One region of the Nonomuraea sp. NPDC050404 genome, then DNA from elsewhere that is predicted to be linked to it. Evidence: riboswitches for the same ligand, from Rfam matches in the RefSeq annotation. Region 1 holds a riboswitch; the other holds the start of a gene.
The links. Region 1 has a riboswitch for cobalamin ahead of AB0I81_RS42670 (CbtB domain-containing protein). Riboswitches for the same ligand answer to the same signal wherever they lie in the genome.
Positions count from the first base shown of each region.

Region 2: another riboswitch for cobalamin. It lies ahead of AB0I81_RS25935 (ABC transporter substrate-binding protein); the one in region 1 lies ahead of AB0I81_RS42670 (CbtB domain-containing protein).

Region 1 covers NZ_JBFAKB010000020.1:86,406-94,150, forward strand. Annotated here, with positions in the region: gene AB0I81_RS42655 (amidohydrolase family protein) at 1-1,193, shown strand, start outside; gene AB0I81_RS42660 (glycoside hydrolase family 11 protein) at 1,349-2,320, opposite strand; gene AB0I81_RS42665 (glycoside hydrolase family 28 protein) at 2,613-4,037, opposite strand; cobalamin riboswitch at 4,213-4,342, shown strand; gene AB0I81_RS42670 (CbtB domain-containing protein) at 4,375-4,563, shown strand; gene AB0I81_RS42675 (CbtA family protein) at 4,572-5,366, shown strand; gene AB0I81_RS42680 (histidine phosphatase family protein) at 5,384-6,058, shown strand; gene AB0I81_RS42685 (VWA domain-containing protein) at 6,062-7,745, shown strand, end outside.
Region 2 covers NZ_JBFAKB010000009.1:184,095-191,839, forward strand. Annotated here, with positions in the region: gene AB0I81_RS25915 (family 1 glycosylhydrolase) at 1-641, opposite strand, end outside; gene AB0I81_RS25920 (carbohydrate ABC transporter permease) at 638-1,471, opposite strand; gene AB0I81_RS25925 (sugar ABC transporter permease) at 1,468-2,421, opposite strand; gene AB0I81_RS25930 (ABC transporter substrate-binding protein) at 2,418-3,704, opposite strand; cobalamin riboswitch at 3,919-4,041, shown strand; gene AB0I81_RS25935 (ABC transporter substrate-binding protein) at 4,199-5,188, shown strand; gene AB0I81_RS25940 (iron ABC transporter permease) at 5,185-6,264, shown strand; gene AB0I81_RS25945 (ABC transporter ATP-binding protein) at 6,261-7,103, shown strand; gene AB0I81_RS25950 ((2Fe-2S)-binding protein) at 7,100-7,745, shown strand, end outside.

The DNA of each region.
Region 1 (7,745 bases):
GCGCCGACTGGACCCTCACCCAGTACTTCGTCTGGTTCTACCTGGAGTACGGCAAGCTGTTCCGGCCCGAGGACGTGCACGCGGGCAACACGCTGGCCGCGATCGAGGCCCTGGACGCCGGAGTCACGACCGTCGTGGACTGGTCGCACGGCCTGCGCACTCCCGACCACGCCGACGCCGCCGCCGACGCGCTGCAGGGCGTGCCGGGCCGGTACGTGCTGGCGTACGGCAACATCCAGCAACCTCCCGCCGAGTGGGCCACCGCGCCGGAGTTCCGCGACTTCGTGCGCCGCCGGATCACCGGCGACGACCTGCTCGGCTTCCAGATCGCCTTCGACGTGCTCGGCGACCCGTCCTTCCCCGAGCAGCCCGCGTTCGAGGTCGCCCGCGACCTCGGCGTGACCGTCACCACGCACGCCGGCGTCTGGGGCGCCACCAGCGACGACGGCATCCGGCTGATGTACGAGCACGGCTACATGAGCCCCGGCACCATCTACGTGCACGCCGCCTCGTTGTCGGCCGACTCCTACCACCGCATCGCGGCGACCGGCGGCTCGATCTCGGTCTCCACCGAGAGCGAGCAGAGCGCCGGCCAGGGCTACCCGCCCACCTGGGCGATCCGCTCGCACGGCATCCCGGTCTCGCTGTCCATGGACACCAGCGTCTGGTGGAGCGGCGACCTGTTCTCCGCCATGCGCTCGACGCTCGGCGCGGACCGCTCGCGCGAGCACCTGGAGTCGCACTCCAAGGGCGACACGGTCACGCACTGCGCCCTCCGCGCCGACCAGGTCGTGGACTGGGCCACCCGGGGCGGCGCGCAGGCCATCGGCCGCGACGACCTCGGCACCGTCGAGCCCGGCAAGAAGGCCGACCTGGTGCTCATCAAGAACGACGCGTCACCGGTGTCGTTCCCGCTGCTCAACCCGTTCGGCCACGTCGCGTTCCAGGCGCAGCGCGGCGACGTGCACACCGTGCTGGTCAACGGGCGGGTGGTCAAGCACGAGCACCGCCTCGTCGGCATCGACCTGGGCGCGGCGCGGGCCGGGATCGAGCGGACGATCGAGCACCTGAAGGGGGAGATGGGCGAGGAGGCGTGGGAGAAGGGCATGAACCCGGACGTGCCCGCGACCAAGATCCTCGACAACCCGTACACGTACACCGACTACCGCAGCGACGCCACCCACCGCCGCTGAGCGAGCGCACGAGCGGGCCGGGAAGCCCGGCCAAGCACATGAGCGCGGGCCGGGAGGCCCCGCCAAGCGCACGAGCGCGGACCGGAAGGCCCGCCGAGCGCACGAGCGGGCGCGGCGGCCGGAGAGCCGCCGCGCCCGCTGGAGCCGTCTGCCGGTCAGCCTCCGCTGCAGGAGACCGTCGGCCAGGTGTAGTTGCCGTTGTGCTGGACGGTAACGCCCCAGTTGTTGCCGTTGCCGTTGGGCCTGGCGGTCAGGGTCTGGGCGCTGGGATAGCTGGCGCTGATGTTCCACGTGGACAGGATCTTCGCGGGCGACGGCACGTTCATCGTCACGGTCCAGTTGCTGGAGCCGCTGACCGAGACGTTGAGGTTGTACCGGTCGCTCCACTGCTGACCTGCGGAGAGCGTCGCGGTGCAACCGCCACCTCCGCCACCACCACCGCCACCTCCGCCACCGCCACCGGAACCTCCGATGGTGATGTTGGAGCTGCCGCTGCTCTGGTAGCCCTCGGTGGCCATGATCATGTAGTCGTGGTTGCCCAGGTTCATGCCCTTACTGGCCCAGGCGTCGAAGTGGGTGCCGGCGCTGATGGTGCCGCCGGTCTTCTTGGACTGCCGGACACTCCAGTACTGGTCGAAGGTCCTGGTGCCCTCGATGGAGGGGGCGTTGTAGCGGGTCGTCTTGTAGATGTCGTACGTGCCGCCGTCACTGCTGACCGTGCCCATGAACGTGCCCGTGGGCCGGTAGGTGCCCCAGTTGTCGACGATGTAGTACTCGATCAGCGGGTTCCTCGTCCAGCCGTACAGGGTCAGGTACGAGTTGCCTGACGGGTTGAAGCTGCCCGAGTAGGTGACGGTCCTGCGTCCGCCGGGGTTCCAGCCCTTGCCCGCGACGAAGTTGCCGGTGTTGCGCCACGAGGTGCTGTAGTTGCCGCCGGACCCCAGCTCCATCGAGACCGTGCCCTGGCTGTCGGTCCAGAAGGAGTAGAAGTAGCCGTTGTTGTTGCCGGTCTGGTTGGTGGTGATGGCGGCGTGCGCGATGCCGGGCATCGCCAGGGTCAGGGCCAGCGCCGCGACGACGGCGCAGGCACGGCCGATGAGCTGTCTCCGGCCTTTCCAGTAATTCATGTGCGTGCTTCCTCCTCGCGAGGCTGACAGGGGGCGACCAGCGTGAAACGAGAGGTTCTCGACAATGAAAGTATCGGTGCGGTGGCGAAAGTATCGGGCGCATTGCGCGGGGTTGTCAACGCTCCGAACCCGGCTGTGAAGATCCCGGCAAAGCCTTCTCCCTGACCGGCGGCCCCACCTGCGTGTGCACCCGGAAAGGGAGATATGAAATTTTCACCTACACGCCGAAATATTGCGAGAACAGCACAACGCCGCCCGCGATGATCGCGGGCGGCGAAGGAACGAGCGCGGATCAGGGCACGATCAGCGGTTCCCCGTTGGCCAGGACGTTCTTGAGCACCAGGTTCTCGACGTGCTCGACCCGGACGGGCGTCGCGGTCGTGCCGAAGTTCACGTCGGTCAGCGTGACGTCACGGATCGGCGCGTCGGCGTACCCGCGCAGGTTGAGCGCCCGGTTGGCGGTGCTCACGGTCATGTTCCGCACGTCGATCCCGCCGACCACGGGGTTGAACCCGTGTCCCGGCCCTTCCTCGTAGTTGAAGTTGATGTCGATGACCGAGCCGCCGACCTGGCCGATCTCCAGGTCCCTGGCGTGGAAGCCCTCGATGAAGCCGCCGCGCACGGAGTTCGTCTTGAAGCGCAGCGCGATGTCGAGGTTGGGGCTGGACATCGAGCAGTCCCTGATGAAGACCTGGCGCACGCCGCCGGACATCTCGCTGCCGATCGTCATGCCGCCGTGCCCCTCACGGAAGGTGCAGCCCTCGACGAGGATGTACTCGCTGGGCACGTTGACCCGGCGGCCGTCGGCGTTGCGGCCCGACTTGATGGCGATGCAGTCGTCGCCGGTGTCGAACGTGCAGTCGCGGATGACCACCATCTTGCTGGACTCGGGGTTGCAGCCGTCGTTGTTCGGGCCGTGCGTCTGGACCGTGACGCCCTGGACGAGCACGTTCTGCGACAGCGTGGGGTGGATCTCCCACATCGGCGAGGCGACGATGGTGACGCCCTCGATGAGCACGTTCTGGCACCGGTAGGGCTGGATGAAGGACGGGCGCAGGTAGCCGCCCTCGCCGTACAACCGCTTCTCGACCGGCACCCCCTGCTCTGCCTGCGCGAACAGCGCGGTCCGCGCCGCGGCCTGGTGCGGCTCGCCCGGCTCCCAGCCGTCGTCGCCCGAACCCTTCCACGGCCACCAGTGATCCTGGTCGGCCTGCCCGTCGAGCACCCCCGACCCGGTCACCGCGATGTTCCGCTGGCCGTAGGCGTAGATCAGCGGCGAGTAGTTGTAGAGTTCGACGCCCTCGAACCTGGTCAGCACCAGCGGCAGGTACGCCTTCGGATCGGTGCTGAACAGCAGCCTGGCACCCTCCCCGACATGCAGGTCCACGTTGCTCAGCAGGTGGATGGCCCCGGTCGGGTACCGCCCCTCGGGCACGTCCACATGCCCGCCGCCCGCCGCATGGCACGCCCTGATCGCGGCGCGGATGGCCGCCGTGCAGTCGGTGACCCCGTCCCCGACCGCGCCGTACTTCCTGATGTCGAACCGCCGGCGGGGAAATCTCGGCGGACGTACCCGCGCCGCGATCAGGTTGGCCAGCCCCCACGGATCGCCCCCTGCCGGCGGCACCGGTGAGGCGTGCGCCGTTCCCGTGCTGAGCACCGGAACGGCAACGGCGGACATCGCCACGACTCGCATGGCGTCACGACGGCTCAGCATGGGGCGGCTCCCTACCCGGCTCGGAACATCCGGAGCATAAATCAACCAGTTGCAGTGATCTAGATGCTTCCGGGACATCTGACCAGGATCAGGGCCGCAAACGGTTGCATCGTATGCTCTCCGCCGCCGGGATGCCCGATTGATAAGGGGCCGTTCCCGCTGTTGACTCGAACCGGATGAAAGGATACGTTCCGGTAGATTTCACGGTTGTCCAAGGGAAATCCGGTGAGATGCCGGTGCGGACGCGCCACTGTATCCGGGACGTAGATCCCGGGAGCCAGGTCGCTTGGCGACCGTGACCTCACGACATGGGACGCGACAACCCTGAGGAGGTTCCATGAGTGGGCTCACCACTCCTTCCGTGATTCCCTTTCCGCGCCTGCGCCCCTGGCTGCTGGCCGTGCCGCTGCTGTTGCTCGTCGCGTATCTCGTCCTGATGGACAACGGCGCCGTCTCGCAGACGGGCACCTTCCTGCACGAGTTGATGCACGACGGGCGGCACCTGCTCGGCGTGCCCTGCCACTAGAGCCCGGCATGGTACGCACCCTGCTGGTCAGGGGCCTGCTGGTGGGCCTGCTGGCCGGATTGCTCGCGGGCGGCTTCGCCTTCCTCTATGGGGAGCCGCACGTCGACAGCGCGATCGCCCTCGAAGAGGCGGCCGCCGCCCAGGACACTGAGGCTGAAGGGGCGGCGCCCGCGGACGGCGGAGAAGCGGCGCACTCGCACGGTGAGGAGGCCGAGGTGAGCAGGCCGGCGCAGAAGGCCGGGCTCTTCCTGGCGACCGGCCTGTACGGGCTCGCCATGGGCGGGGTCTTCGCGCTCGTGTTCGCGGGCCTGCGCGGGCGGGTCGGGCCACGTTCGGACGGTCCTCTGGCGCTGGCCGCCGCGACGGCGGTGTTCGGCGCGGTTGTCCTCGTCCCTTTCCTGAAATATCCGGCTAATCCTCCGGCCGTGGGCGACCCGGACACGATCGGCGGCCGCACGCTGTTGTACGTGGTGATGGTCCTCGTCGGGCTGGCCGCGACGGCGATCGCGGTGGCGACGGCCCGGCGGGTCTCCACGAAGGATCCGTGGGCCCGTTGGGTCTGGTCGGCGGTCGCCTTCCTCGTTCCGGTGGTCGCGGCGTGGTCGTTGCTGCCCGCGATCGACGAGGTGCCCGACGGCTTCCCCGCCACGCTGCTGTGGGAGTTCCGGATCGCCTCGATCGGCACGCAACTCGTCTTCTGGACGGCCTTCGGTGTGTTGTTCGGCTGGGTGAGCGACCGGGCCGCCCGGCGAGCGGCGTCCGTACCGGCTCCCGGGCCCGCCGCCGCGCCGTCGCCGGGCTGATCGCCGAGTTGATCGGAGTGTTGTTCGTCCGGCACGCCACGACGGCGGGGATGCGCGCGGCGTGCTTCCCCGATGACGGCGACGAGGCCGACTCCGCGTCCCTGACCAGGGCCGCCGCCACCCTTGGGGGGCTGCTTTCCGAGCGGCACCGAGCCCCCGGCCCTTTGACGGAACGGGCCGGGGGTGTGGCCGTGGATTCGCGTTTGGTGTTCACGGCTCCGGCGCGGGCCGCGCGGCAGACCGCGATCGCCCTCGGCTGCCCGGAGCCGCGTGTATGCGTGGCGCTCGGGGAGGCGGACTGCGGCCGGTGGCGGGGGCTGCCGTACGAGCGGGTGGCGCGGGAGGAGCCGGAGGCGCTGGCGAACTGGCCGGCCGACCCGCGCTCGGCGCCGCACGGCGGTGAGAGCCCGGCCGCGCATGCCGCGCGGGTGGCGGCCTGGCTGGACTCCCTGCGCGGCGGAGCCCTGCGCGACGGACCCGGCTGGCGCGAAACGCACGACGGGCGTGGCGCGTACCAGACCCAGGAGGTGGTCGCCGTCTGTGACGTGGGAACCATCAGGGCGGCGCTCGGGCACGCGCTCCGGCTGGATCCCCCGGCCGCCGCCCGCTTCGACCTCGCGCCCCTGTCCACCACCGAGCTGACCGCCACGCGAGACGGCTGGCGGGTCGCGCATGTCAACCGAAAGGTCTGAGTTTTGATCGTCACCTATCCGTTCAGCGCCGTCGTCGGCCTCACCGACCTGAAGCTGGCGCTGGTGCTGAACGCCGTCTCACCCAGGGTCGGCGGGGTGCTCGTACGCGGGGAGAAGGGCACGGCCAAGTCCACGATCGTACGGGCGCTGGCGGCCCAGTTGCCCGCCGTGGACGTGGTGCCCGGCTGCCGTTTCGCCTGCGATCCCGCCGCGCCCGCCGCCGAGTGCCCCGACGGCCCGCACGAGCCCGGCGCCGAGGGCATCATCCGTTCCGCCACGCTGGTCGAACTGCCGGTCGGCGCGTCGGAGGACCGGCTGGTCGGCTCGCTCGACGTGGAGCGGGCGCTGACGGAGGGGGTCAAGGCGTTCGAGCCCGGCCTGCTGGCCGCCGCCCATCGCGGCGTGTTGTACGTGGATGAGGTGAACCTCCTTCACGACCACCTCGTCGATCTGCTGCTCGACGCCGCCGCGCTGGGCATGTGCTACGTCGAACGCGAGTCCGTCTCCGTCCGGCACGCCGCCCGTTTCCTGCTCGTGGGCACCATGAACCCGGAGGAGGGCGAGCTGCGCCCGCAGTTGCTCGACAGGTTCGGGCTGACCGTCGAGGTCAAGGCGTCCCGGGAGCCCGCCGAACGGGCCGAGGTGGTGCGGCGGCGGCTGGCCTTCGACGCCGACGCCGAGGCGTTCGCGGCCCGGTGGGCGCGGGAGGAGGCGGCGCTGGCCGCCCGGATCGCCGAGGCCAGGAGGCGGGTGCCCGGCGTCCGGCTGCCCGACGCGCGGCTGCGGCAGATCGCGACGGTGTGCGCGGCGTTCGAGGTGGACGGGTTGCGGGCCGACCTGGTCACGGCGAACGCCGCCATCGCCCATGCCGCCTGGCAGGGACGGGATCGGGTCACCACCGATGACGTACGGGCGGCGGCCCGGTTGTCGCTGCCGCATCGGCGGCGGCGGGATCCGTTCGACGCACCTGGGCTGGATGAGGAACTGCTGGAGGAGTTGCTGGAGCGCACGTCGGGCGATGACGACCCGGACGACGACCCGGACGACGAGCGGCCAGGGACCTCCGGGCCGGACGGATCACCGCCGGATGGGTCCTCACCTGATGGGTCCTCGCCTGACGGGTCACCGCATGATGGGCCGTCGGCAGACGGATCCCCGTCCGACGGTGGCGGGCCACACGACTCGCACGGCCCACACGATGACCGGCACGACGAGCGGCTCTCCGACGACGGCGCCCGCGACGGCCAGGATGACCAGCCCGGCGGGCGGGTGCCGCCCGGGGCGGGGGCGCAGGACGGGGCTGGGCAGGAGTCGTCGGCCGAGGAGGCCGGGGAATCCGGGGAATCCGGGGACGCCACGCGGGACGGTGCCCTGCGGGTGGCCGGGGTGGCGCGGCCGTACCGGGTGCCGTTGCTGGAGGTGCCGGGGATCGGTGAGGGGGCCACGGGGCGGCGGTCGCGGTCACGGACGGCGCACGGCAAGGGCACCGGCGCGCGCCGCCCGTCAGGACGCGTGCACGACCTGCACCTGGGGGCCACGATCCGGGCGGCGGCCCCGTACCAGAGGGAGCGCGGGCGGCGCGGACCCGGGCTGGTGCTGCGCGGGGACGATCTGCGTGAGGTGGTCCGTGAGGGCAGGGAGGGCAATCTGGTGCTGTTCGCGGTGGACGCGAGCGGCTCGATGGCGG
Region 2 (7,745 bases), on a different contig from region 1:
AGCTCCTCGGAGTCCTCGTGCCCGCCGGCCTCGTAGCGGGAGGAGACCTCGACGTGCATGAAACTCGCGCCGGGGTTGACGTCGCCGATCGCGTGCTGGGTGCGCACGATGCCGTCGGACAGCGCGCCGAGCAGGCGGACGAAGCCGTCGTCGCCCGTCAGGTACGGCGGCCAGTAGCCGAACCGGCCGCAGAACCGGGCCGTCAGCAGCGGCTCGTTCATCGGCGTGAAGATCGACAGCTGGTCCCGGTACCGGTCGGCGACGGCGGCGCCGTACTCGGCCACCCGCTTCGGGTAGTCGGGCGCGGCGAACTGGCCCTCCAGCCAGAGCGGGGTGCCGTAGTGCATCAGGTCCACGATCGTGGTCAGGCCGACCTCGGTGAGCCTGCCCACCACGCGGTCCAGCCAGGACCAGTCCCACGTGCCGGGCTCGGGCTGCACGCGGTGCCAGGGCACGCCGTACCGGATCTGGGTGGCCCCGGCCTCCCTGGCCAGCGCGAGGTCGCCGTGCCACTGCTCGTAGTGCTGGGTCAGCTCGTACTCGTCCACCGGCCGGGCCCCCGGGGCCGGCTGCGGCACGAACGTGTCCTCGATGCCGAGCGCGAAATGCAGCTCGCCCGACTCATACCATCTCTTGGTCATTTCATCCCCGTGGTTGCCACGCCCTCGACGAAGCGCCGCTGGAAGAACAGGAAAACGATCACCAGTGGTGCGGTGGTGATCAGCGCGCCGGCCATCATCACCCCGTACGGCGCCGTCCCCGACTGCCCGGTGAGCAGCGACAGGCCGGACACGGCGGTGGCCATCTCGGGCGTCGTGGTGAAGATCAGCGGCCAGAGCAGGTCGTTCCAGTTGTTGACGAACGAGAACAGCCCCAGGGTGATCAGCGCCGGCAGGGCGTTGGGCAGCACGATCGACCAGAACACCCGGAACTCGCCGGCCCCGTCGAGCCGGGCCGCGCTGTCCAGGTCGCGGGGCAGCGCGACGAAGAACTGCCGCAGCAGGTAGATGCCGAACACGCTGGCCGCCCGCGGCACGATCATCCCCTGGAAGGTGTTGACCCAGCCGAGGTCGGCCACGATCTGGTAGACGGGGATCAGCGTCGCCTGGAACGGCACCATCAGGGTGGCGATCAGCACCAGCAGCAGCGTGCGCCGCCCGCGGAAGTCGATCCTGGCCAGGGCGTAGGCCGCCAGCGAGTCGAAGATCAGGGTCAGCACCGTGACGCCGCCGGCGAACACGAGGCTGTTGAGGAACATCCTGGCGAACGGCAGCGTGTCCAGGATGGTGGCGAAGTTGTCCAGCGTCGGCGCCCCCGGCAGCAGCGTCGGCGGCCACCGGTCGATGTTCGCCTGCGACTTGAACGCGGTGAGCAACACGATCAGCGTCGGCAGCACCATGAACGCGATCGCCGCCAGCGTGAGGACCAGCAGCAGGATCCGGCCGGTCCAGGTACGGGTCACGGCCGTCATCCCTGATCTCCTTCACGTCGTCCGAACCACCGGTACTGGATCGCGCTGAAGACCAGCGTGATCAGCATCAGCGTCATGGCCAGCGCGGAGGCGATGCCGCGTTCGAGGTTGCCGAAGCCCTCGGTGAACAGCGTCATCACCACGGTCTCCGTGCTGCGGTAGGGGCCGCCCTTGGTCAGGATGTAGATCTGGTCGAAGGCCTGCAGCGCGGCGATGAGCGCGAAGATCATCACGAACTCCAGGCTGTTCATCAGGCCCGGCAGGGTGACCGAGGTGAACCGGCGCAGCACTCCGGCGCCGTCCACCTGCGCCGCCTCGTACAGGTGGCGCGGGATGGCCTGCAGGCCGGCCAGGAAGATGATCAGGTAGAAGCCGGACATCTTCCACACCGCGACGAACACCACGGTCGGCATCGCCCAGGTCGGCGATTCGAGCAGGTCGCCCAGGTGCACGCCCACGTTGCCCAGCCAGTGGCTGACCAGGCCGACGTTCGGGTCCAGCAGGAACTGCCAGGCCAGCGCCGCCACCGCGAACGACATGACGAACGGCATGAAGAATACCGTCCTGGCCAGGCCGCGCATCGGCATTTTGCGGTTCAGCAGCAGCGCCCCGAGCAGCGCGACCACGACGACCGACGGGGTGAACAGCAGCGCGTAGATCCCGGTGGTCAGGAACGACTGCCGGACCTCCGGATCCGTCGCGATCTTCAGGTAGTTGTCCAGGCCGACCCAGTTCGCCTCGTTGAACCCGCTGGAGTCGGTGAAGGACACCAGCAGGGTCTGGATGATCGGCCAGAACTGGAAGACGGCCAGCAGCACGATCGCGGGCGCCAGGAACGACGCGGCCCGCCGGCCCTTGCCCGCCTCGGCGCCGCCGGCCCGCCGTGGCCCGTTGCCGCCGAGTCGCCGGGGCGCCCGGTAGGCGCGCGCGCCCTGCTCCGTGGCCGTCATTCCCGCTCCTCGTTCAGCTTCGCCTGGATCTTGCGGTGCGACTCGGCGAGCACCCGGGAGACGGGCTCACCGGTGATCGACTTCTGTGTCGCGGTGTCGAAGTCGGTGCTCACGCCCGTGTAGTCGACGACCCCGCCGAAGTCGACCACCGCGTCCTCGCTGGACCTCGAGATCGAGGCGACGTCCGGGTTGGCGGACAACTCCTCCGGGCTCACGTCGGTCCTGTTCGGCGGCCAGCCGGAGCCGACCGACCACTCGATCTGGCGTTGCTTGCCGTTGAAGAAGGCGAAGAACCGGTCCGCCGCCGCCAGCTTCGCCTCGTCGGCCTGGACGGTGGCGTACATGCTGATCGAGTGGGTGCCCACCGACTTCGCCCGCGGGCCCGCCGGGATGGGCGCGATGCCGTAGTCGATGCCCGCCTGCTTGGAGCGCTGGGCCATCCACGGCCCGAGCACGATCATGGCCGCCTTCTTGGCCGCGAACAGGTCGGTCGCGGCGAGGTCGTCCATCCCGGCGGGGGAGATCCGGTGCTCGCGCACCGCGTTCTGCCAGTACGTCAGCGTCTCGGTGTTGCGCGGGCCGGACAACACGGCCTGGCCGTCGCGGATCACGCCGCCGCCGTTCTGGGCGAGCATGCCGCTCCAGATCACCTGAGAGGCGGCGCCGTGGCTGGTCAGGGCCAGGCCGTACTGCTCGGGGACGCCGTCGCCGTTCTGGTCGACGGTCAGCTTCCTGGCCGCCTCGACCCATTCGTCCCAGGTCTTCGGCGGCTCATGGAGGCCCGCCGCCTCGAACATCGTCTTGTTGTAGTAGAGCATGTCGGGCGCGAAGGCGAACGGCACGCCGTAGTTCCTGCCGTCCACCTTCGAGGCCTGCACGGCCGCCGGGACGTAGTTCGCCGCGTCGGCGGCGTGCTCGCGGTAGTGCCCGTCGAGCGGGACGAACGCCGCCTTCTTGATGTACGTCACCGCGGAGGAGGTCGGCTGGGCCACGATGTCGGGGCCCAGGTTCGCCGACAACGCCGGAAGCAGCTTGTTCGCGATCACGTCCCAGGTGTTGGCCTGTGGCCTGATCTCGATGTCGGGGTTGGCCCGGTTGAAGTCGCCGATGAGCTTCTCGTACATCTTGCCGTCGGCCTCGGTGAAGCCGTGCCACAACGTGAGCACCAGCTTGCCGTCGCTCCGCGCGGACGGGGCGCCGCACGCGGCCGAGCTCAGAAGGAGGACCGCGGCGACCGCCGCCCGCCATCGCGCACTGCGGATGGGTCGCGCGTGCTCTCTCATGATCTCCCCTCGATCGCACGGCTGCGTTCCGGGAATTGATAACGTTAACAGCAACGTTCGTCAACCGGCATCAACGCCTGTGGCCAGCCGGAACCGTTCAGAAGATGCTGCCGACAAGGCGTTGGCTGATAACGATAACAATCCTGCGACGGCGGCCCGCGAACAGCGGTGGGCGCGGGTGTGAGACGATTCCGGGCGAAGGCGACGGCGGAACAGAGGAAGCCGGTGTGAATCCGGCGCGGTCCCGCCACTGTGATCGGTGAGCGATCCCCGACGAAGGCCACTGCCCATGGGCGGGAAGGCCGGGGAGAGCGTCGACCCGAGAGCCAGGAGACTCACGCGGTCGCCTCCTCGAGGAAATTGGGGCGGATCTCCCCAAGAGAGGATGGTGACGGCCATGCCGCGCGTACGGCGTGAGGTGTTGCCGCTGCCCGCCATGCGGGCCTTCTCCTGCGATCCCGTCCCGGGTCATGCCGTCAGGAAAGGTCGCGCCCATGACGAGCCGACGCTCGCTCCCCTTCCGCCTTCTGGCGTCCGCCCTGCTGATCACCGGACTGGTGGCCGGCTGCGGAGGCCCTCCACCTGACGCCGCACCCGCACCGGCCGCCGCGGGCTTCCCCGTCACGGTGGCCAACTGCGGCGTGAACACCACCTACCGGCAGCCGCCGCGGCGGGCGGTCACGATGAACCAGCACGTCACCGAGATCCTGCTGGCGCTCGGGCTGGAGAAGTCGATGGCCGGCACCGCCTATCTCGACGACCGCGTCCCGCAGCGGTACGAGGCCGCGTACAAGAGCGTCAAGGTGCTGGCCGAGGAGTACCCCTCGTACGAGGCGCTGCTGTCGGCCGAGCCCGACTTCGTCTACGGCGGCTTCGACAGCGCCTTCGACGACAAACAGGGGCGCGGCAGGGACGCGCTGGCCAAGACCGGCATCCACTCCTTCCTCAACCTGGAGGCCTGCCCGTCCGGGCCGGTGACCATGGACCTGCTGGAGGAGGAGGTCCGCACGATCGGCCGGATCTTCGGCGTCGGCGACCGCGCCGAGCGGCTCGTCACCGAGCTGCGCGGCGTGCTCGACGGCGTCAAGGGCAAGGTCGGGGACGCCGGGAAGGTCAAGGTGTTCGTGTACGACAGCGGCGACAAGACCGCCTTCACCGCGGGCGGCGCCGGCATCGGCAACGACATGATCACCCGGGCGGGCGGCACCAACCTGTTCGCCGACCTGGACAAGGCGTTCGGCGACGTGTCGTTCGAGCAGGTCGCCGAGCGCGCGCCCGAGGCGATCGTGATCTACGACTACGGCGACCAGACCGTGGCGGACAAGAAGAAGTTCCTGCTGGCCAACCCGGCGCTCAAGGACGTGCCCGCGATCAAGGAGCAGCGGTTCGCGGTGTTGCCGCTGTCGTCCACGGTGCTGGGCGTCAGGGCGCCGGAGGGGGTGGAGTCGCTGGCGCGTCAGCTTCACCCCGACCGCTTCTCGTGAGCGGGGCCACGGCATCGCGGCCGGAGCCCGAAGCCGAGCCGCGTGCCCGTGCCGTGCGCCTGCCGTACGGGATGGTGCTGGTCCTGCTGGGGGCGGCGCTCGTGGTGGCGGCGACGGCCGGGATCGCGGCCGGGTCGGTCGGGCTGGCGGCGGGGGAGGTGTGGGCGATCGTGCTGCACCGGATCGTGCCCGCCGCGATCGAGCCCGCCTGGCCGCCGGTGCGGGAGACGATCGTGATGGACGTGCGCGTGCCGCGCGTCCTGCTGTGCGGGATCGTCGGCGCGGGCCTGGCGGTGTGCGGGATGGCGCTGCAGGCCCTGGTACGCAACCCGCTGGCCGACCCGATGTTGCTCGGCGTCTCCTCCGGGGCGAGCGTCGGCGCGGTGACCGTGCTGGTGCTGAACCTCTCGTTGTTCGGCGCGTTCTCGCTGCCGCTGGCCGCCTTCGCCGGCGCCCTGGCCGCCCTGACGGCGGTGTACGTCCTGGCCCGCTCCGGAGGGCGGATGACCACCGTACGGCTGGTCCTGGCCGGAGTCGCCACCGCCGAGGTGCTCTCGGCCATCGCCAGTTACCTCATCGTCACCTCCGGCGAACCGCGCAAGGCCGAGTCGGCGATGCGCTGGATGCTGGGCGGCTTCGGCGGCACCACCTGGGACCTGGTGCCCATCCCGGCGGCGGCGGTGCTGCTCGGGACGGTGGCGCTGCTCGGCGTCTCCCGGCCGCTCAACCTGCTGCTGGCGGGGGAGGAGGCGGCCGCCTCGATGGGCCTGAACGTGCACCGCTTCCGCGCCGCCCTGTTCGTGCTCGTCGCGCTGGTGGTCGGCGCGATCGTCGCGGTCAGCGGCTCGATCGGGTTCGTCGGGCTGATGTTGCCGCACATCGCCCGCCTGCTGGTCGGCGCCGAGCACCGCCGCGCCCTGCCGGCCGTCGCCCTGCTCGGCGCGGCCTTCCTGATCACCGCCGACCTGGCGGCGCGCACCGTGATCGCTCCCGAGGAGGTCCCGATCGGCGTACTGACCGCACTCGTGGGCGGCCCCTTCTTCCTGTGGCTGATGCGCCGGAGGGCCGCCCGATGACGACGCCGGGGACCCTGCGGGTCGAACGCGTGGGCGTCACCGTCTCCGGCCGTGACCTGGTACGCGAGGCGAGCCTGGAGGTGGCGCCCGGCGAGGTCGTCGCGCTCGTCGGCCCGAACGGCGCGGGCAAGTCCACCCTCTTGCGCACCCTGTACCGCGCCCGCCGCCCCACCTCGGGCCGGGTGCTGCTGGACGGCGAGGACGTCTGGCGGATGGGCGGCAGGCGGCTGGCCCGGCGGCTGGCCGCCGTCATGCAGGAGACGCCGGGGGAGTTCGAGCTGACCGGGTACGAGGTGGTGGCCATGGGGCGCAGCCCGTACAAGCGGGCCTTCCAGGGGGACGACGCCGGCGACCGGAAGATCATCACTGACGCGCTGGCGGCGCTGGACGTCACCGGGCTCGCGCGGGCGCCGTTCGACCGGCTGTCGGGAGGGGAGAAACAGCGCGTCCTGATCGCCCGCGCCCTCGCGCAGCAGACCGGCACGATCGTGCTGGACGAGCCCACCAACCACCTCGACCTGCGCCACCAGCTCGACGCGCTGCGGCTGGTGCGTGGCCTGGGCGTGACCGCGGTGATCGCGCTGCACGACCTCAACCTGGCCGCCGCCTTCTGCGACCGGATCTGCGTCATGGACGCCGGCCGCGTCGTCGCCGACGGCCCGCCCGCGCGGGTCCTCACCCCCGGGCTGCTCGCCGAGGTGTACGAGGTGGACGCCGAGGTGACCATTCACCCCGGCACCGGCATCCCGCAGATCAACGTCCTGCCCGGCCTTCCCCTGTCCGGTTCCGGAGGAAGCGCGTCCCCACAGCCCGGCCATGAAGGGAGCACCGCGCCATGACCCCGTTGCGGCCCGCGCCGCCCGCGTCCGTCGCCGAAGCCCTGTCGGACCTCGCCACCATCGGCCCGTTCTTCGCGATCACCGTCGGGGACGCGGACGGCGCCTGGCGTCCCATCGCGCACGCCTACGCCGAGGGCATGCCGCACCTGGTGGCGGCCCGCGCCGCCCGCTACCGCACCTCCGAGTTACGCGTCGCCGCCTCGATCGTGCAACTCGGGCACGCCGCCCGCCTGTGGTCGCTCACGCTGGGCTGCGCCGTCGCTCACGGCCTCGTCCCCGATCTCGACGACCTGCACCAGGAGACCGAAGGCGCGGCCCTCCTGGTGCCCCGGCCCCGAGGGTGGCTCGTGCCTGACGCGCTGCCCCAGCCCCGAGGGTGGCTCATCCCTGATCCGCTGCCCCGGCCCGGCGGGTGGCCGGACTCCGAGACGCTCGCACCGGTGTTGTACCGCCTGGTCATGGAGGAGCACCTGGCCGCGCTGGCCGCCGGGCTCCGGGTCAAGGTCGCCTCGGGGCTGCTGCACGGGAACGCCGCCTCCGCGCTGGCCGAGGCCGCCCGCGAGCTCATCAAGGCCCGCCCCAGCCTGCGCGCACCCGTCACCGAGCTGACCCGGCGGCTGCTCGGCACGGGAGACCTGCGCG